2 regions of the Lactobacillus sp. WILCCON 0149 genome follow, and region 1 is predicted to be linked to the other one. Evidence: riboswitches for the same ligand, from Rfam matches in the RefSeq annotation. Region 1 holds a riboswitch; the other holds the start of a gene.
What was found. Region 1 has a riboswitch for lysine ahead of dapD (2,3,4,5-tetrahydropyridine-2,6-dicarboxylate N-acetyltransferase). Riboswitches for the same ligand answer to the same signal wherever they lie in the genome.
Positions count from the first base shown of each region.

Region 2: linked by a shared signal. The riboswitch ahead of ACYVUV_RS10035 (ABC transporter substrate-binding protein/permease) and the one ahead of dapD (2,3,4,5-tetrahydropyridine-2,6-dicarboxylate N-acetyltransferase) in region 1 are both predicted to bind lysine.

Region 1 is NZ_JBUBHO010000001.1:1,097,632-1,108,080, forward strand. Features, by position in the region: gene ACYVUV_RS05170 (VWA domain-containing protein) at 1-894, shown strand, start outside; gene ACYVUV_RS05175 (hypothetical protein) at 903-2,162, shown strand; gene dapF (diaminopimelate epimerase) at 2,240-3,226, opposite strand; gene ACYVUV_RS05185 (aspartate kinase) at 3,228-4,601, opposite strand; lysine riboswitch at 4,827-5,003, shown strand; gene dapD (2,3,4,5-tetrahydropyridine-2,6-dicarboxylate N-acetyltransferase) at 5,124-5,837, shown strand; gene ACYVUV_RS05195 (N-acetyldiaminopimelate deacetylase) at 5,898-7,052, shown strand; gene dapA (4-hydroxy-tetrahydrodipicolinate synthase) at 7,075-8,004, shown strand; gene dapB (4-hydroxy-tetrahydrodipicolinate reductase) at 8,006-8,785, shown strand; gene ACYVUV_RS05210 (aminotransferase class I/II-fold pyridoxal phosphate-dependent enzyme) at 8,823-10,004, shown strand; gene ACYVUV_RS05215 (peptidylprolyl isomerase) at 10,103-10,449, shown strand, end outside.
Region 2 is NZ_JBUBHO010000001.1:2,139,330-2,149,778, forward strand. Features, by position in the region: gene ACYVUV_RS09985 (alpha/beta fold hydrolase) at 1-130, opposite strand, end outside; gene ACYVUV_RS09990 (glycosyltransferase family 2 protein) at 114-914, opposite strand; gene ACYVUV_RS09995 (DUF1002 domain-containing protein) at 1,120-2,076, shown strand; gene ACYVUV_RS10000 (ribonuclease H family protein) at 2,164-2,937, opposite strand; gene ACYVUV_RS10005 (alpha/beta hydrolase) at 3,009-3,953, shown strand; gene cls (cardiolipin synthase) at 3,956-5,419, shown strand; gene ACYVUV_RS10015 (hypothetical protein) at 5,496-5,978, opposite strand; gene ACYVUV_RS10020 (NAD-dependent protein deacylase) at 6,095-6,793, shown strand; gene ACYVUV_RS10025 (DUF488 domain-containing protein) at 6,780-7,151, opposite strand; gene ACYVUV_RS10030 (DNA-3-methyladenine glycosylase) at 7,234-7,860, shown strand; lysine riboswitch at 7,960-8,135, shown strand; gene ACYVUV_RS10035 (ABC transporter substrate-binding protein/permease) at 8,255-9,838, shown strand; gene ACYVUV_RS10040 (amino acid ABC transporter ATP-binding protein) at 9,842-10,449, shown strand, end outside.

The DNA of each region.
Region 1 (10,449 bases):
GAGAAAAAGCAAGGCGATTTAGAGCAGAGCCGGCAAGATGCCGGGCAAGAAGCTGGCCGGCTGCAGATGAGGATTAACGAATTGCAGAGCAGGTTAACATCCCCAGGAAAGCGGGAGTGGAGCAAAGAAGCAAACCAGGGGATGAACTTCGTTGACAATACAGGCCTGTTAGCCAAGCCCTTTGCCAGCTTGTCCAAGCTTGAACGTGAACAGATCAGTGACTATGTCAATTTGTACGCTTATAAATTCAAGGCTCAAGTTGCTAAAAGACTGATTAGTCCTAGGAAAGGGAGGATTGATCTTGCGGCTAGCATCAAACTGGCCTGCAAAAGCGGCGGTGTCCCTCTTAAGCTGCAATACCAGCACCCCAAGAAGCGCCCTTGCAAGCTGGTGATCTTTTTAGACGTGTCGGGCTCCTGCATCAAAGCAGCTGAACCGCTCTTCTTATTCGCCTGCTGCTTAAGAGAGCTTTTCCCGACAGGCTGTGAGCTCTATGCCTTTGTTGACCACTTGGTGGATCTCTCAAGTGACTTAAAGGCGGGGATGGCCTATGGCGAACTTACAGAAGTATTGCGAAAGGTGCCGACCATTGGCGTCTACTCGGACTATGGCAAGCCGTTAAGAGAATACAAAGATAAACAGGGGCAGCTGAACAAGCGGACTATCATGCTCTGGATGGGGGATGCCAGAAACAACCATTTGCCTAGTGAGGAAAAGATCTTTAAAGACTTATGCCAGCGAGTGAAGAGATGCTACTGGCTTAATCCCGAAGCTAAAAGCAAATGGGATACCGGGGATTCAGTCATTGGCAGCTATGCTCCATATGTCGATGAATTGGCTGAGGTCACCAACCCGGCCTCTTTGATCAAATTTTTGTGTGAATTACAGAATTGAGGATGAAGATGAAAGAAGAAAGCAAAGTCTTAACTGAAAAAGAAGTTGACCAGCTGGTCAGTGATTTCTTTGAAAATTACGAAAGCTACTTTGACCGTCCCTTTTACTTGAAAGTGCTGGCGCAGCTTCTGGCTAAGCAGTATCTCCGGCCCAGCAGCTTAAAGGTTTGCCTGGCTTACCAATTATTGACTAAGGAGTGGCTGAAAGCTGAGCTGGCTGAGCAGACTTCCCATGAGAATAAAGACAAGCAACGCATTTACCTGGAGCCTGGTAAGCTGAAGAATTATTTGCCAAAAGAAGATTGGGATCTGGCTAGTGACTACCTGTTCCCAGGAGACAAGCAGGCTTACCTGGAACTGAGCGCTAACGGGGAAAAGCTCCTTTTACCGAGCAACAAGCGCCAGCAGCTTCAGCACTTTAAAACCAGCTTGGCTAATTGCCAGTCCTGGCAAAAGCTGCTTGACCATATCAAAGAAAATCATGCCGATCTGTCGCTTAATTGGCATTTCAAGAACCAGTCCAAGCTCGAAGTGACTTTGACGGGAAGAAAGGATCATGAGCATGCTTTTGCTTTAAAAGAGCCAGAGGCGATGGAAGAGGAGTATGACAAGTTTTTAGCCAATTCGAAGAAGAAAGAGGCAAATTACAAGAAAAAGATCAAAGAAAAGGTTGCTGCTTCTAAGCTGCGGGGGGACCTGTTAGCGCGGGCAATTGCCCAGCTTGCTTTGAGAAATGAGACGCGGATTACGCCTAACAACTGTCTGAAGATTCTGCGGGGACTGTCATATCCGGATTACGATGCCATCAACCATAGTGACTATGACAGACGTTTTCGCTTTCTGCCAAACAAGGCGATTCTGCAGGTAATTGACGCCATGCAAAAAGACGGACTGATCGCGGCCGAGGAACGCTTTTATTCTGACTATCATGTCTATTACCATGAATTGGTGCCAACTGATCTGACTGAGGAATTTCTGAATGCTGAAGCAGCTGAGGGATCAGATCTGGCTTTGCTGAAAGAGATCAATGAGTCTGCGGACAAGAGTGATCTTTCTGCTTTTAACGTTGTCAAATTAAGCCAGGAACTTTTGCAGCATCCAGCCTTGGTTTGCGTTGATCAGAGTTACCAGGCCTTTATCGACCAGCATGACTTGGCCAGAGAATACTTGAAAACCCGCCTGCAGCTGACGACCAGCAAGTTTACTAAGAAGTATCTCCGCCTGCTTTTAGAGGGGGATGCAGAAAAAAAATCCCCGGCCAAACTGTGAATGTTTGATTGGGGATGCTTGAGGATTAGTAATTTGTTCTAGTAATTTAGTGTTTAATTCTATTTTTTCGGGGGATGCTACTTGGCCAGCTGGTCAACGAAAGTCAGGTATGCTGCTTGCTCACCAGTTTCAACGGCCTTTACCTCACCCAGTTTAACCTGCCCGCTATGCAGCTGATCTTCTGGGATTTCAACGGTATGGGTTTCAGTCGCGTTGCCGATCAGTTCGATCCAGTAGCTGTGGTCCTTTTGGTGCAAGACGGTCTTGACCATGCCGCCAGGATTGTAGACAGAGATCTCTTTTTCAAAATGGCCCAGGTCCGGGTGCGTCAAGGCAAAGGCCAAAGAACTGGCCGACATCCCAGTCCCGCAGGCATTGGTAAAGCCAACGCCCCGTTCATAGGTTCTGACAAAAAGCTGGCTGTCGCCGCGGATAACGGTGTAGTTGATGTTGACCCCGTCTGAGAAGTAAGGATTATCGCCGTTCAAGTAGGCACCAAGCTCTCCTAAGACCGGGCTTTCCAGGTCTTCTTCTTTGATAAAAGCAATCAAATGGGGATTAGGCACGGCCAGAGCGCTAAAACGCCAGCCTGGAACCAATTCTGGAACCAGTGTGTCCAAAAGGCGATCGTGGCCCAGATTGTCAAAAGGCAAAGCCTCTTTGTTAAAGCGGACAGGGGAGATTTCTACCCCGAAAGCCGGCACGCCTGCCGCAAAGTCTTCGGCTTGCCGGACGGCCAGGTCTGCGTACATGGTTTCCACCTTAAACTGGCTTTCCCCGGTCTTTTCGTGCAGGTAGCGGGCAACAGTTCTAAGGCCGTTGCCGCACATTGAAGCTTCACTGCCGTCAGCATTGATTACCCGCATTTTGCCTAAAACGCCAGAGTGACTTGATTCTTCAACTGACAGGATGCCATCGGCTCCGCCAAGCAGGCCGCTCTTATGGCTAGTAAGGGTCTTGGTCAATTGCCGCAGTTCACTGTCAGTCAGCGGATTTTCCAGTTCAGTCTGGTCCAGAATGAAGAAGGAATTCTGTGACCCGTGGACTTTCAATAATTTAGTCATTTTATTCTCCTTGTGCTTCTTGCTTGAAAAAGTAGTCGTAAATCGCAGCTACTGCCTGGTCGGCATCTTTAGCTGCCGTACCCAGCATGATGGAAATTTCGGAAGCCCCTTGGTTGACCATCCGGAGAGAAATGCCTTCTCTAGATACTGGAGTGGCGATGTCCCGCATGACCCCGATCCGGTCCCGCATGCCTTCACCGACCAGCATGATGATCGCGTAGTCGCTGATCCATTCCAGGTGGTCTGGGTTGACTTCATTTTGAATTTCGTTGCAGACTTGATCGATGAGCTCATCGTTTAAGGCGTCCTTGTCAAAGATGATCGTCAGGTCGTCAATCCCAGTTGGCATGTGTTCGTAGGAAAGCTTGTGCTTGCTTAAGATCTGCAGAATGCGGAGGGTAAAGCCAACTTCCTTGTTGAGCAGGTACTTGTGCAGGTAAAGAGCACCAAAGTGCTTGCCGCTGGCGATCCCGGTAATGATGGTTTCCGGCTTGAAGCCTTTTTCCGGCACGATCATGGTTCCGCGCTTTTCCGGGTGCTGGGTGTTCTTGACGTTGATTGGAATCTGCCCTTGAATAGCCGGGATCAAGGCTTCATCGTGAAAGACAGAGAAGCCAGCGTAAGACAGTTCCCGCATTTCCCGGTAGGTCATCGTGTGAATCGGCTGAGGCTGGTCAACCACCTTAGGGTTAGCTGAGAAAATAGCGTCGACATCAGTAAAGTTTTCATATAGGTCGGCATGGAAGCCTCTGGCCAAAATAGCACCGGTAATGTCTGAACCGCCTCTTGAAAAAGTGGCGATGTGACCGGCCAGAGTATAGCCGTAAAAGCCTGGGAAAATCAGCTTTTCATCAGCATCATAGGCAAAGTTGTCCAAGAGCTGGTAGCTTTCTGGGTTGACAGAGGCGTTATTTGGACTCCCGGTGACGATGATCCCTGCTTCTTTAGGGTCGACGTAGCGGGCCTTTACTCCCTGGCTTTGCAGAATCTTGGCGATCAACTTGGCATTTAACCGTTCGCCGTGCGCCTTAAAGGCCGCTTGCAGGTAGTTCTTGTTTGGATATGGCTGCTTTGGCAAATCCAGCAGAATTTCTTTCAAGGGCAAGAGCTCTTCCGTTGGCAAGTTAAAGTATTCGCCAATTTCAACGTAGCGTTGGAAGATCCGGTCAGCAACTTCAAGTCCGTTTCTGCCATGATTGATTTCATGGGCATACTTGATCAAGAGGTCAGTGACCTTGATATCTTCGTCAAAGCGTTTGCCTGGGGCAGACGTAACGACAACTTGTCTTTCAGCTTCAGCGGTAATGATCTTTAAAGCATTTTCTACAGCAGGGCCGCTAGCCAGGGAACTGCCACCAAACTTAACTACTTTCATTTTGCTACTCTCTTTCATATTCAGTCTTTTAATCAGAATTTAAGTTTAATCAGAATGGACTTTACCATTTTTCTCCGGAAAATGCAAAAAAAGATTTCGATAATTCATGGCTAATCGCACCTATTCACTGCTATACCAATGAATCGGGCGGACTATGAATAAAAAATATGCAAATAAAAGATAAAAAAGCCGTTGACAAGATGAAGCTAGTATTATAAACTGATTACAAATTGAAGAGGCGCAACCGACAAGAGTAAAGCAAGAGAGCCCGCCAGGCGAAGAACTTGCAAGAAAGGGGAGGTTGCCGAAGCGTCCGCATTGGCAAGGCGGATTGGCTGGGCTATGGCTTAAGAGGCCATGGACTGTCGCAGGGAAGGTACCTGCGTTGCGCTTGCAATTTGACGTGAAATTTAATTTTGAATTTTTCGGGCTCCAGATTGTTAAGGCGATCTGGAGCTTTTTCTTTGCCTCTTCAAAGTAATCATCAACAGAAACAGAATAGTTTAGAAAGAGAAAGATACAATGGCAGAATTAGACGCACAAAGCATTATCAATTACATTGGTTCAGCACCAAAGAAGACCCCAGTCAAGGTTTACTTGAGAGGAGCAAATCTGGACCAGGTCACTTTCCCGGAAGGCACGGATCCTTTTGTCAGCGGTCAAGCTGGGGTAGTTTTCGGTGACTGGCAAGTTCTTAAGCCATTTTTGGCAGAACATGAAGCTGACTTTGAATCAGTCCGTGTGGAAAACACTGCCCGCAATTCCGCTGTTCCTTTGCTGGATCTCAAGGAAATCAATGCCCGGATTGAACCAGGCGCTATCATCCGTGACCAAGTCTTGATTGGTGACAATGCGGTTATCATGATGGGAGCCGTGATCAACATCGGCGCGGAAATCGGTGCCGGCTCCATGATCGACATGGGGGCAATCTTAGGCGGCCGGGCCATCGTTGGCAAGAATTGCCACATCGGTGCCGGTACGGTCTTAGCTGGTGTGGTTGAACCAGCTTCAGCCTTGCCAGTCCGCGTCGACGATGATGTTTTGATCGGTGCCAACGCAGTTGTTTTGGAAGGCGTTCACGTTGGTGAAGGCGCGGTTGTCGCAGCCGGTGCGGTCGTAACCAAGGACGTGGCTCCGCACACGGTTGTTGCCGGTGTTCCTGCCAAGGTAATCAAGGAAGTCGATGCCAAGACTGAAAGCAAGACTGGTCTGGAAGAAGACCTGCGCAAGCTGTAAAGAAAAAGAATCGATTAGTCCAAGCAAACAGAAGTTAGTCCACATTAAGGAAGTTTTTATATGGCAGTATTGACCGAAGCCGAGTTGCTTCAAATCCGGCGCCAGCTCCACCAGATCCCGGAATTGGCCTTAGAAGAATATCAAACCCACGCTTATCTCTTGGATGTGATCAAGCAGATGAAGCAAGACTACCTGGAAATCAAAGAGCCGGCTGAATTGCCAACCGCTCTCCTGGTTCTGGTCAAGGGGTCAAAGGCCAAACGGACCATTGGTTACCGGGCTGATATTGACGCTCTGCCGGTAACTGAGGCAACCGGCCTGCCATTTGCTTCCAGACATCCGGGCGTAATGCATGCCTGCGGACACGACATCCACATGACTGTGGCCTTGGGCATCCTTAGCTATTTTAGTGAGCATCAGCCAACTGACAACCTCCTTTTCTTCTTCCAGCCGGCTGAAGAGAGCGAGAGCGGCGGCATGAAGGCCTACCAGCTGGGACTTTTCACTGGCAAGTGGCATGTTGATGAATTCTACGGCCTGCACGACAATCCAAGCCTGCCAGCTGGAGCGATTGGCTGCCGGAATGGCACCTTGTTTGCCGGGACGACTGAAGTCAACATCGATATTCAAGGCAAAGGCGGGCACGCTGCCTTCCCGCAGCTGTCAAATGACGCGGTTGTCGCGGCAGCTGCCTTGATCATGCAGGTTCAGACTATCATTTCCAGAAATATCGACCCGATTCAAAGCGGAGTTATTACTTTGGGCAAGGTTACTGCCGGCAAGATCAGAAACGTAATCGCGGATTCAGCCAGAATTGAAGGCACGATCCGGGGCCTAACCCAGAGTATGATCGAACTGATCGACAAAAGACTGGCTGAAGTCTGCCAGGGAATTGAGCTGAGCTTTGGCGTCAAAGTCAAGCTGGAACTCAACCAAGGCGGCTACTGGCCGGTTGAAAACAACCCGGAATTGACGAGAAACTTCATTAATTACATGGAGCAGGCTGACGGAGTTGAATATGTCGAAACAGCACCAGCCATGACCGGGGAAGACTTCGGCTACCTCCTGGCCCAGATCCCGGGAACTATGTTCTGGCTGGGCGTTGAAGACGATTCACCCCTGCACTCAGCAACATTAAAACCGCAGGAAAGTTCAATCAGCCGCGGCATCGCGGCAATTACCGGCTTTTTGGAATACCGGATGACGGAAGACTAAATAGACAATAGAGGCAAAGACAATGAACCAAAACTTACAAAACGCGGACTTACTGACAGCAATCATTACGCCTTTTACGGAAGACGGAGAGATCGACTTTGCCAGCTTGACTGAATTAACCAATAATTTGATTAACCAAGGCTCTAACGGCTTTGTGATCGGGGGGACAACCGGGGAGACGCCTACTTTGACCAATGACGAAAAGATCGCCCTGTACACCCGCTTTGGCCAGATTGTAAACGGCCGGGTACCGGTCATCGCCGGCACTGGCAGCAACAACACGGCTGAAACCATTGCTTTTACTGAAGAAGTCGCCCAAATTCCAGGCATCGACTATGCTTTGGTCGTAGTTCCGCCATACAACAAGCCAAACCAGCGGTCAATGATTGCCCACTTTACAGCAGTAGCTGACCAGGTTCACATTCCAGTAGTCATCTATAACATCCCTGGCCGGACTGGGGTTAAAATGGAAGTGTCAACTATTTTACAGCTGGCCCAGCATCCCAATATTGCCGGTATCAAGCAGTGCGCCAGCCTGGAAGAAATCGAAGAGATCGTGTCCGGCCGGCCAGTAAACTTCGCCGTCTTTACTGGTGAAGATGCCCAGGCACTTACTGCCAGAGTCTTGGGTGCTGACGGGGTCATTTCAGTTGCCAGCCACCTGTATACGCCAAGAATGCGGGAGATGTACGATGAACTTTACGCGGGCAATTTTGCCTTGGCCGGCAGTCTGCAGCGCTGGCTGACCCCACGGATGAACGCTTTGTTCATGTTCCCATCCCCGTCCCCAGTTAAGGCAGCTTTATCAGCCATGGGCTACCAGGTAGGAGGCTTACGGTTGCCACTTGTAGCCTTGAATAATGAAGAAAAGGAAGAATTGGCAACTGCTTTGAAGCTGCCAAAGGATGCATTAGCTGGCCAGCTGACGCGTGAAATGTTAGAAGGAGAGTAAGATGCCAAGAATTTTATTGGCCGGTTTTGCCGGCTCAATGGGGCAGCAAGTCGTTAAATTAGTAGAAAGCCTGCCAGACTTTGAAATTACGGCTGGCCTGGCCCACCATTTAAAGAGCAGCGATCCAGCAGACTATGGCCTGCCAGCGGATGCTAAGCTCTACAGCAGTCTGGATGACATTCCGGCAGCTGCCGCCGACATTTGGGTTGACTTTACTGTTCCAGCCTCTGTCTATCAAAACGTACGTTATGCCTTGGAAAATGGCTACCGGCCAATCGTGGGGACGACTGGCTTGACTGACCAGCAAGAAGCAGAGCTGAAGCAATTAGCCAAGGAAAAGGGGACTGGCGGCTTGATCGCGCCAAACTTCGGCATGTCAGCTGTTTTATTGATGAAGTTTGCCCAGGAAGCGGCCAAGTACTTCCCAGACGTTGAAATCATCGAAATGCACCACGAAGACAAGAAAGATGCTCCATCAGGCACGGCTCTGGCAACCGCCAAGTTGATCGCTGAAGTCCGTGAGCCCCACCAAACTGCTCCAGACACGACTGAAAGCCTGCCAGGTGCAAGGGGCGGTGATTACCAAGGCATCAAGCTGCACGCGGTTCGTTTGCCCGGCTACGTTGCCCATGAACAGGTTCTTTTTGGCGGCAAGGGGGAAGCCTTGACCATCCGGCAGGACTCCTTTGACCGGTCATCCTTCATGAGCGGGGTCAAGGTTGCCTTGGAAAAGGCAGCTGACTTAGACCAGCTTTATGTCGGCCTGGAAAACATTTTGTAGAAAGTATCTTTTGTTTTTAGATAGAAAGACGATCATCATGCCAGAAACAGATCCTAACTTGCGGGATTTAGGCAACAAAAATCTTGCTAAAATCGCGCCTTCAGCCATCCGGGCTTTTGACGAAGAAATTTCCCAAATCCCGGGAATCATCAAGCTCACCTTGGGCGAACCAGACTTCGCAGTGCCAGACCATGTTAAAAGAGCCGCTATCAGAGGAATTGAAGCAGATGACTCCCACTATGGGCCATCAAAGGGGAAGCTGGCCTTGCGCCAAGCCATCAGCAAGTACCTCTTGTCAACCAGACAGGTTGACTACGACCCGGAGACTGAAATCATCGTAACTGACGGGGCTACTGAAGCAATTACGGCTACTCTGCTGGGACTTTTAAATCCCGGTGACAAGGTTTTAGTGCCAACACCAGTCTTTTCCCTTTACTTCACCAACATTGAAATGGCAGGCGGGGAAGTGGTGATGATCGATACTTCAGATACTGGCTTCAATTTGACGCCAGAACGGCTGGAAGCGGAGATTGAGGCGGCTGGTGACCAGGTTAAGGCAATCATGCTCAACTACCCATGCAACCCAACTGGGCGGACTTATTCAAAAGCTGAATTAACTGCTTTGGCGGAAGTGATTAAGAAGCACCACTTGTTGGCAATCTGTGATGAAATCTACAGTGAACTGACTTACGACCAAGAACACTTCTCCTTGGCAAGCTTGTTGCCTGGGCAGGTAATCTTGATCAGCGGCTTGTCTAAGTCACACGCCATGACTGGCTACCGGCTTGGCTATATCGCGGCTCCGGCAAGTTTATTGCCAAATGTCGCAAAGGCACACAGCTTCATGGTGACCTGCGTGGACAACATTGCCCAAGATGCGGCGATTGAAGCTTTGACAAATGGTCTTGAGGATCCAAAGGAATTTAAGGCTGCCTACCAACGCCGGCGGGACTTTATGGTTGAGAATCTGACCAAGCTCGGTTTTGAAATGGCCGTTCCGCAAGGGGCATTTTACATCTTTGCCAAGATTCCGGAGAAATTCGGCAGTGATGACTTTGCCTTTGCCAAAGATGTGGCCAGAAAGGCTCGAGTAGGTCTGATTCCAGGCAGCGTATTTGGCGAAGGATCAGCTGGCTATGTCCGCTTCTCTTATGCGGCAGCTGACGACAAGCTGGCAGAAGTAGTTAAGCGGCTTGGCGAATATGTGACTCAGCTCTAATATTTTTCCTAAGACAGCTCTTCGCTGTCTTTTTTGGTGCCGAATGATATAATTTAGAAAGAATCTAAAGAATCAATATGACAAGGAGCATTTAAATAATGTCTGAATACCCACAACTTAACCTTGACCAAGTCAAGGGCCCAAAGGCGACTATCAAGACCAACCACGGCGACATCGTCATCCAGCTTTTCCCAGAAGAAGCACCAATGACCGTTGAAAACTTCGTCCGCTTGGCACAAAAGGGCTACTACGACGGCGTAACCTTCCACCGGGTGATCAGCGACTTCATGATCCAAGGCGGGGACCCGGAAGGTACTGGTGCCGGCGGTCAAAGCATCTGGGGCCACAACTTTGAAGACGAATTCTCTAACGAACTCTTCAACCTGCGCGGGGCTTTATCAATGGCCAACGCTGGTCCAAACACCAACGGCTCACAATTCTTTAT
Region 2 (10,449 bases), 1.0 Mb from region 1:
ACAGTGATAAAGGCGCGATCACCTTGCTGTACATCCCCCCGTCCAAGTGGTGGCCGTGCAGCAGGATCAAGGGGTGGCCTTGACCGAGCTTTTGGTAGTAAAGATCGACTCCATTAACTTTGATGATCATCTTTGATCCTTTCCCTTACATAACTGCCTTGGTATTCCGAAGTCTGCGGCCGCTTGCTGAGGAGCTTCTTCCACAAGTGGGAAAAAATGCTCTTGTAGATCGAAATGTTGGCCCCCACGATGCTCCAGAAGTGATCCCAGCTGACTGTATGCACCGCGCTGTCGGCCCTTTGCCAGTAATGGTAAAGCGGCACGGAGCTGTAGTAGCAGCCTTCAGTCTGCATGAGATAGTCAATATTGAAAACCTGGTCTTCCATTAGGTCCAAGTCTTCGTTAAAGCGCAGGTGCAGGCGGCGGACCAGCTGGGTCTTGTAGCACTTGTTCCAGGTATAGCCCTTCACCGGCGAGTGGGCACTGCCCAAGACCTTTAAAACAGCCTCAAGCCGGGTCAATTCACCTTCAACTGGCTTAGTAATCGGCACGGACGGCTCCCCTGCTTGATCGACGTAGTAGCCGCAGGTCACCATGTCATCGTCTGGATGGCGGTCAAAAGCCTTGATAAAGTAGTCAGTGTAGTCCGGCTCAACCCAGTCGTCTCCATCGTGAAAAATAAAATACGGCGTGTCGACCATGTCCAGGCCCAGGTTCCGGGCGGCAGCTACCCCTTCATTAGCCTTGCTGACCAGGTCAAAATACTGGAAGCGGTCCTGGTAGCTAGCCGCGATTTCCGCCGTCGAATCAGTCGAGCCATCGTCAATGACCAGCAGTTTGAACTGCTGGTTCTTCTGCTCAAGCAAATAGTCCAAGGCCCGAGCCAGGTATTTCTCTTGGTTGTAGACAGTCATGATGACTGTCAGCTTCAAGTCGGCATTTGCTGGCAAAGCCGCATCCCCCTCTCCAAATCTATCCTTTACATTATATCATCTTCGCCGCGAATCTGCCGCTGGCCGGGGGTCTGCTTAAATTTTTGCTAAGAGAGATATCCCCAAAACAAACTCTAGTATAATTATAGGCGGAGCATGAAAATAAAAAACAAGGAGACTTAGCAAAATGAACATGAAAATCAAGAAAATCATTACGGCCTGCGCCCTCTTCCTGGGCCTGGGCCTAGCGGCTGGCAGGGTCTCTGCCGCCGAAGACACCACCCCGGTCATTACCCTGGGGACGTCATTAACTGAAAGCCAAAAGCAAGGCACCCTGGACGTTTTAAAGGGCGCCCTCAGCGACTCCAGCAGCTACAACACCTTGACGGTAACGGGCAGCGACCTGGTTACCTACCTGAACCCGTCCGGCAGCTCCTTTACCTCCTCTTCAGGAGTCTGGTCCAGCGCTGCCATTGAAAAAACCAGCTCCGGCAGCGGGATCAACGTCCGCATCCTCAACTACAACGGGCAAAACAACATCACTACCATTACCGCCAACCAGTACAGAAACGCGGCGGTAACGGCCGGGATCACTGACGCCAACATCTACGTCACTTCCGCGACCCCGATCGACGGTTCCGGCGCCCTGGCTGGGATCTACAAGGCCTACGCCAAGAGCGGGGAGAAGCTGAACCAGAAGCAGATCACCGCGGCCCAGGACGAATTGAACACCTTAAGCGGCATCACCAAGGAAAACAAGGGCAAGGACGGCTACTCCGACGCCCAGCTCAACAATGCCGTGGCCGGGGCCAAGAAGGAAATGGCCCAAAAGGGCTCAAGCATCACGAAGAACCAGATCGTTACGATCGTCAACAACCAGATCAAAAACAACAATCTGACCAACGTGATCACCAACGAACAGAAGCAGCAGATCGTCAACATCCTGGTTGAAATCCGCGACTCTGGTGCCCTCAACTCCTCTTCCTTCAAGCAGCAGGCCAGCCAGGCCATGAGCGCTATCCAGAAGAGCGCCAAGGGGATCTTCGCCAAACTGAATACCAGCGAAAACCGCAACGCCCTGCAGAAGCTCTGGGACGCCATCGTCAACTTCTTTACCAGCCTCTTCTCCAGTTTTGGCAAGTAATGAAGCAATAAAAATTGGACAATATCTAAAAATTAAAATATTCATGCAAAAAGCCCGCGCCAAGCGCGGGCTTTTTCTGTCTCTGCCTTACATCTGGTCCATATACTTGTTGAGCAGGCCGTCGACAAAGTTGTTGCCGGCACTGTTGGCGTGCCCCTTGACCCATTCGAATTCCGGCTGGGCAAACTTGGCCATTTCGCTGGCGATTTCCTGCCAGAGCTCGCGGTTGGCAACTGCCGACCCATCTGCCTTCTTCCAGCCCCGTCGCTGCCAGCTCTTGATCCAGGCCGGACCTTGCTCTGTGTCACTGACGGCCTTGATGACATACTGGGAGTCTAAAGAGAACAAGAGGGGCTGGTTATTTAAGCCCAGTTCTTCCAGCTTCTTCAAGCTTTCCAAAAAAGCAGTCATTTCCATTTCGTTGTTGGTGGCCCCAAAGCGGCCGCCGCTGGCGGACAATTTCTGGCCGCCATATTCGATCAAATAAGCCCAGGCTGCCTTGTCATCTGCCTGCACGTGCCCGCCCTTATGGGTTCCGTTGTTCCGGCAGCCCCCGTCGGTAAAAATATGGGCGGCGTACTTAGAAGTTGACGTAAATTCTTTTTTGTTTTTATTTTCAACTTGTTTATTTTGCCTTCCGCCCTGTCTGACCCGGGAAATAGCGGCCTGCAGGTCGTCCTCAGCCCCCTGCAGGGCCTTGAGCGAATCTTCCGGGTCCATCTGCAGGTAGTCCAGGGCCTCCATCATATTGCTGAAGGACTTGTATTCCGCCCCGGAAAAGCCCTTGACCTGTTCCTCTGCCTCCGGCCAACTGTGGTAGATTCCTGGCCGGTAGCCTTTTTTAACAACGTAAAATTTCATCTGCTCCCTCTCTTCTGCTAAAATGGTATGATGTTTACAAAGCAATTGTATCAGAGAAAGGCGGGACAACTGTGCTCTTTTTTAATTCCAAAAAGTATGCTGAAGAAACTGAAAAAAAGCGCGGCAAAAATCCCGACCCCCGGGACCATTCCCTGGCCATGATGTTCTTCTTAGGCATCCTGGCGACCTTTCCGCCTTGCCGGATCTTGCTGAAACTGCGGGGCAAGCGGGTCAGCGACCTGGCTGAAAACCGGGCAAGCGGCTCTAACCAGGTTCCGATCATCTACGTCCATGGCTTCCGCGGCGGGGACTACACCACTAAAGTGATGGTTGAAGATGCCCTCAAGCAAAAAGGCGACTCCCGCTTCTTGAAAGTAGAAGCTGACTTGACCGGCCGGATCAAGCTGACTGGCTGCTACACTGGCGACAAGCAGCCAATCATCCAGCTGGCCTTCAAGGACCGGATTGCCGGCTACCAGGCCATCAACTACTACCTCAGCTTCATCCTGCCTTTTCTGAGCAAAAAATACGGCTTTACCCGCTACAGCGCCGTGGCCCATTCTTTGGGCTCGCCTTGCGTGGTCGCTACGGAAATGCGCTATGCCAAGCGGAAAAACTTCCCCCACCTGGCCAGCTGCGCTTTGATCGCCGGCCCCTTCAACGGAGTCATGTATTTAGGCGACATCCCCAATGTCAACCGCTTGACTGAAAATGGCCGCCCAAGCGTGATGACCCCGCACTATTCCTATATGCTCCGCCACCGCCACGACTTCAGCCCCAGCATCCAGGTTTTGAACATTTACGGCAACGTCCTGGACACGACCAATTCCGACCGTTTCATCTCCGTGGTTTCCGCTAAAAGCATCCGCTATATCCTGGCCCCGGACGCGGTCTACTACCAGGAAGTCGAGGTCCGCGGCGACAATGCCGAGCACTCGCAGATGCATGACGAGCCCTTCGTCATTGGCATCCTGGACCGTTTTTTAGGTTTAGACAAAATCAAGAAAGGAATTTAAAAGTGACTGCCATCTCTTGGATCGATATTTGGCACATCATCTTCTTCGCCAACGCCATCCTGGCCCTCTGGACCGTCTTCCACAGAAAACGGTCGGTCGCTACCTCTTGGGCCTGGCTGATCGTCTTGATCATCCTGCCCGTTGTTGGCTTCATCATCTATGGCTTCGTCGGCCGGGGGATTTCCCAGGAAAACCTTTTTGCCATCAACCGGCAAAAGCACATCGGCCTCTCCAACGTGCAAAAAATGATCACCGAGGCCCCGGCTAAAATTGACCAAAATGACACCTCTCCCAGCGCCCACATCTTGATCAAGTACCTGGACAAGGACCAAGAGTCCCCCATCACCAAAAACAACAAGCTTAAGCTTTACACTGACGGGCATGCCAAGTTCCGGGACCTTTTTGCCGACATCAGACAAGCCAAGTCCAGCATCAACGTTGAATACTACACCATCTATAACGACGCCATCGGCAATGAATTCCTCAAGCTTTTGATCCAGAAAGCCCAAGAGGGGGTCCAGGTCCGGGTTCTCTACGACGCCTGGGGGTCATTCGGGGCCTCCAAGAGCTGGTTCAACCAGCTGACTGAAGCCGGCGGGGACGTTTTACCCTTCATTACTTCAAGAAACATGATTTCCCGGAACCGGATCAACTACCACCTCCACCGGAAGATCGTGGTCATCGACGGGGTTACCTCCTGGACCGGGGGCTTCAACGTCGGCGACCAGTACCTGGGCCGGAAGAAAAAATTCGGCTACTGGCGGGACACCCACCTCCGCCTGGTCGGGTCAGCCTCCCTGCTTTTGCAGGAAAGATTCGTGATGGACTGGAACGCTTCCGCCGTCCGGGAAGAAGAACTGATCAGCTTTGACGAGAAGCTCTTCCCCGATTTGGATGAAAATGACATCTCTAAAGGCGACATGGCCGTCCAGGTCGTTTCTGACGGCCCCGACAACGACGAGCCATACATGAGAAACGGCCTGGTCCGCTTGATGATGCTGGCCAGAAAGCGGGTCTGGATCCAGACCCCTTACTTGATTCCAGACGAAGCCATGATTGCCGCCTGGCAGATCCTGGCCAGCTCAGGGGTTGATCTGAGGATCATGATCCCCTGCATGCCGGACCACCCCTTCATCTACCGGGCAACCCAGTGGTACGCCAACCAATTGGTCAAGATCGGGGTCAAGGTCTATACCTACAACAACGGCTTCATGCACGCCAAGACCATCATCGTCGACGACAAGTACGCGACTGTCGGCAGCGTCAACCAGGACTACCGGTCTTATGACCTCAATTTTGAAGACAATGTCTTCGTTTATGACCGGGCCTTCAACAAGGAGATGTCCGACCAGTTTGAAAAGGACATGGAGCAGTCGACCCTTCTGACGCCGGAAATAATCAAGAAGCAGTCCCGCTGGCTGCACGCCTTGCAGAACTTCTCCCGCCTTTTATCACCAATTCTGTAAAAAATAAGAAACAAGAAAACAAGAGAAGATAAAACAAGAACAATTTAGAGCATATAAAAACGGGTTAGTCAGTTGACTAGCCCATTTTTCTTACGTCAATATTTACCCCGCGTTCCAGGCGCTGCATCAAGAAAGAGACCACGTCGCTGGCTTGCTTGTTGAAGCGGAGGTAGTAGATCTGGTGGCGGCTGGTTTCCAGGGCCGCGATCGACAGGTCGCCTACTTCCGGCGGCGCCGCGGTCAGGATCACCTGGCTGATTTCACTGTATTTCAAGGTCCGGCGGAAGTAGCCGCTCAAAACGACCCGCTTGTCGGCCAAACCAGACGTGGCTTCCAGAATCCCCGTCAAAATAAAGAGGGCCAGGAAGACGATAAAGCCAGGAGTGCCCATGTCCGAATAGCCCCAGCTGGTGGCCCCCAGCCAGACCAGCAGGATTGGCATGATCACCGCCGTCATCCGCCAGCGGGCCCGCATGATCACCGAAGCCTGGCAGTACCAGCTGTAGCCGGCATAGGCCGCCAGCAGGGTGTCGGCAACCAAGTAAAATAACGTGTCCATGGATTCACCTCAAATATAATATCTTCTGAAACTAGTAGCTTAATTATAGCAAATCAAGCGCTTATAATAGAATCAAAAGGCATTAAGCCGATTTTTCTTAAGAAAGAGGCAAAAAAATGGACCAAGCAAAACTTGCTGAATTTAAAGCAGACTTGAAAAAGGCCAAGCACCCCGTCTTTTTGACCGGGGCTGGCGTGTCAACCCACTCCGGCATCCCCGACTACCGGTCCAAAACTGGCATCTACAACGGGGTCAGCGAGCCCCCGGAAGTCATCTTGAGCGAGGAGACCCTCTATGACCGGCCCCAGCTTTTTTACGACTTCGTCATGCAAAACATGTACTTCCCGGACGCCAAGCCGAACCTGATCCACCAAAAGATCGCGGCCATCTGCAATGAAAAAGGGGCCCTCATCACCCAAAACATCGACACCCTGGACCGGCAGGCCGGCAACCAGCACGTGACCGAATTTCATGGCAACCTCTACGACATCTACTGCTCCAAGTGCAAGCAAAAGGTCAGCTATGAGGAATACGCCAAGGGCTACAAGCACGAGTGCGGCGGCATCATCCGGCCCGGCATCGTCCTTTACGGGGAAGGCATCAACCCGGACAATGTCAACCAGTCCATCCTGGAAATGCGGCAAAGTGACCTGGTCGTGATCGTCGGCACCAGCTTCGTCGTCTACCCCTTCGCCGGCCTCTTAGGCTACGCGCCAAAAGACGCCAAAATTTGGGCCGTCAACCTGACTGAGATCCCGGCACAAGGGATCAAGCAGCTGATCGGCGACGCCTTGGAAGTTTTTAAGGAAGTTTAGCCAGAGCAGCTTCAGCTGCTTCTTTTAAGACAATGGCCTGGTTGTGCTCTTCATCTTTAGCCCCGTACAAAAAGAGGACATCTTCTTTTTGCAAGAGCTCTTGCAAATGTTCCACGAAAGCCGGCCATTCCGGATTGTCCGCTAATTCTTCCAAGTAATATTGACGGAAGTCCGGATACCGGTCCGGGTCATGCTTGAACCAGCTCCGCAGTTCCCGGCTGGGAGCCAGCTCTTTCTCCCACTCGTCTAAATTGGCGACTTCCTTTTTGACCCCTCGAGGCCAGAGCCGGTCGACTAAGATCCGATAGCCGGCTGGCTGCTCTTTGGCATAGATACGGACAGTTTTGATCGTTGGCATAGGCGCACGCTTTCTCTTAAAGATGTTTTTTATTACAGCTTTTACTGTATTTCTTATTTTAGTTAGAAAGATTGATTAAGCAATGGACTACAGGAATTTTTTCACCGGCCGGCCCACCAGCGAAATCTGCCAGGACTTGATCGGCCGCCCTTTTTACTATCAAGCCGGCGGGGAAAAAATCGGCGGCTATATCGTTGAAGCCGAAGCCTACCTGGGGGTAAAGGACCGGGCCGCCCACTCCTTTGGGGGAAGAAGAAGCCAGGCTAACGAGGGCCTGTGGCGGGCAGGCGGAACCATCTATATTTACTCCCAGCGACAGTACGTCTTTTTCGACGTGGCCTGCCAGGAGGAAGGCAACCCCCAGGGAGTCTTGATCCGGGCCATTGAGCCAGTCTGGGGCATCGACGAAATGACCAAAAACCGGGGCGGCAAAAACGGGGTCCTTTTGACCAACGGACCAGCCAAATTAATGCAGGCCATGGGTATCAAGTCAAGAAAATGGGACCTGGCCCCTTTGGCGGACAGTCCTTTCACCATTGATTTGACTGAGAAAAAAGTGGCTAAAGAAATCATTGCTTCTCCTAGAATCGGGATCGTCCAGGCTGACCCGGAATGGGCCCAGGCGCCTCTTCGCTATTACGTGGCCGGCAACCCCTACGTTTCTGGCATGAAGAAGCGGGACTGGGCGGAAGATCACGGCTGGGCGTGAATAAGAAAAGCGCTGACAATCGCCAAAAATTCAAAAAGCTAATTTTTTCTTGACTTTTTCTTAAAAGTAATTTAGCCTAAATGTAGTTAAAAAATTATCCAATACAATAGAGGTCGCGATCGTTCACAAAAGCAAGGGGAGCTCACTGACAGTGCTGAGCCTTGTCACTAAGGGATATCGCCGAAATCAGCAGGGTGGTCGTGCGCGCTGTTGGTTGGGCTGCAGGAGAAAATTCTGCAGACTGTCCTAGTTTTCTAGGGAGCGCTATAATTTTTGGTATTCATACTGAATTTTACAGAAACAAAGCAAGCCTCATTGTACATGCAATGGGGCTTTTTTGCCGCTTTTTATTGTATTTCATAACTTGCAAAAAGCATATCGGAGGTTTATTCAGATGAAAAAGCACAGCAGCTGGATCAGCGCCTTAATGGCGGCGGTCCTGACGCTTGTCTTAGCTGTCAGTTGGAGCCAGCCGGCGCAAGCCAGCGGCACCTTGAAGATTGGGATGGAAGCCAACTACGCTCCATACAACTGGACCCAGACCACGTCCGCTAACGGCGCGGTCAAGATCGACGGGACCAGCTCCTACGCCAATGGTTACGACGTCAAGATCGCCAAGATCATTGCCAAGAAGCTGGGCAAGAAGGTCATCGTGGAAAAGACCCAGTGGGACGGGCTTTTGCCAGCCCTGACCAGTGGCAAGATCGACTTGATCATTGCCGGGATGAGCCCGACGGCTGAAAGACGGAAGGCCATCAACTTTACCACTCCATACCGGACCACCAACTTCGTGGTCATCGTCAACAAGCAGAGCAAGTACGCCAAGGCCAAGTACCTGACTGACTTCAAGGGGGCCAAGCTGACCGCCCAGCAAGGGACTCTGCACTATGACCTGATCAAGCAGCTGCCAGGCGCTACGCGTGAGCCAGCCTCCAAGGACTTCGCCGCCATGCGGGAATCCCTGGAAGCAGGTACGATCGACGGTTACGTGGCTGAAGACACGGAACTGACCTCCTTCAAGATGGTCGACTCCAACATCACCGGGGTCAACCTGTCCAAGATGAAGGGCTTCAAGGTTTCCTCTTCTGACGCTGAAGTTTCCATCGGGGTCAAGAAGGGCAACGACCAGCTGCTCAGCCAGGTCAACAAGGTTTTGGCCGGCATTTCCACTTCAGAAAGAAACAAGCTGATGAAGGAAGCTGTTCAGCAGCAGCCGCAGACCAACACCAAGAAGGAAAACTGGCTGGTCTCCATGCTGAAGAACTACGGGCAGATGATCCTGGAAGGGATCGGGATGACTCTCTTGATCTCCTTGATCGGTACCATTGCCGGTTTCTTCATCGGTTTATTGGTCGGGATCGTGCGGACTATTCCAGAGCCAAAGAACAAGTTCAAGAAGGGCCTTTTAGCCTTCTGCAAGTGGCTTTTGTCAGTCTACGTTGAAATCTTCCGCGGTACGCCAATGATGGTTCAAGCCGCGGTTATCTACTACGGGATTGCCCAGTTCTGGCACATCAACTTGAACAGAACGGTTGCCGCTTTGATCATCGTCTCCATCAACACCGGGGCCTACCTGGCCGAAGTCATCCGCGGGGGGATCATCTCCACGCCGAAGGGGCAGTTTGAAGCCGCCAGTGCTTTGGGGATGACCCACAACCAGAGAATGTGGAACATCATCCTGCCGCAGGCCATCCGGAACTGCCTGCCGTCAATCACCAACGAATTTATCGTCAACATCAAGGACACTTCAGTATTGAGCATCATTTCAGTATCAGAACTGTTCTTCGTTGGTTCAACGATTGCCAGCCAGAGCTTCCAGTTCTTCCAAACCTACCTGGTCATCTCGGTCATCTACCTCTTCTTGACCTTTACGATCACCCGGATCTTCAACTTGATTGAAAAGCACATCGAAGGTCCTGAAAACTACAATATGATGGCCAACCAAGTTCAAGTCGGCAAGCAGGAAGGAGACAAGTAAAAGATGGCTGATTACAAGGACAATGAAACTATTTTAAATGTTCAGCACCTGCAAAAGGCTTACGGTGAACACCAGGTTTTGAAGGATATTTCCTTTGAAGTCCACAAGGGCGAGGTTATGACGGTCATCGGTCCTTCCGGTGGCGGTAAGTCAACCATGCTCCGCTGCATCAACTTGCTGGAAGATCCAACTGGCGGGAAAATTCTTTTCCATGACCAAAACATCCTGGATGAAAACTTCAACATCCCCCACTACCGGTCCAAGGTCGGCATGGTTTTCCAGCAGTTTGAGCTTTTTGAAAACAAGAACGTCTTGCAAAACTGCATGATCGGCCAGGAACTGGTTCTGAAGCGGTCAAAGGAAGAAGCCAAGAAGATTGCCTTGGAGAACCTGAAGACCGTTGGGATGGACCCTTACGTCGACGCTAAGCCCCGCCAATTGTCTGGTGGGCAGAAACAGAGAGTAGCGATTGCCAGAGCCATCTCCATGAACCCGGAAATCCTCCTCTTCGACGAACCGACTAGTGCCCTTGACCCGGAAATGGTCGGAGAAGTTTTGGAAACCATGAAGAAGCTGGCCAAGACCGGTTTGACCATGATCGTGGTTACCCA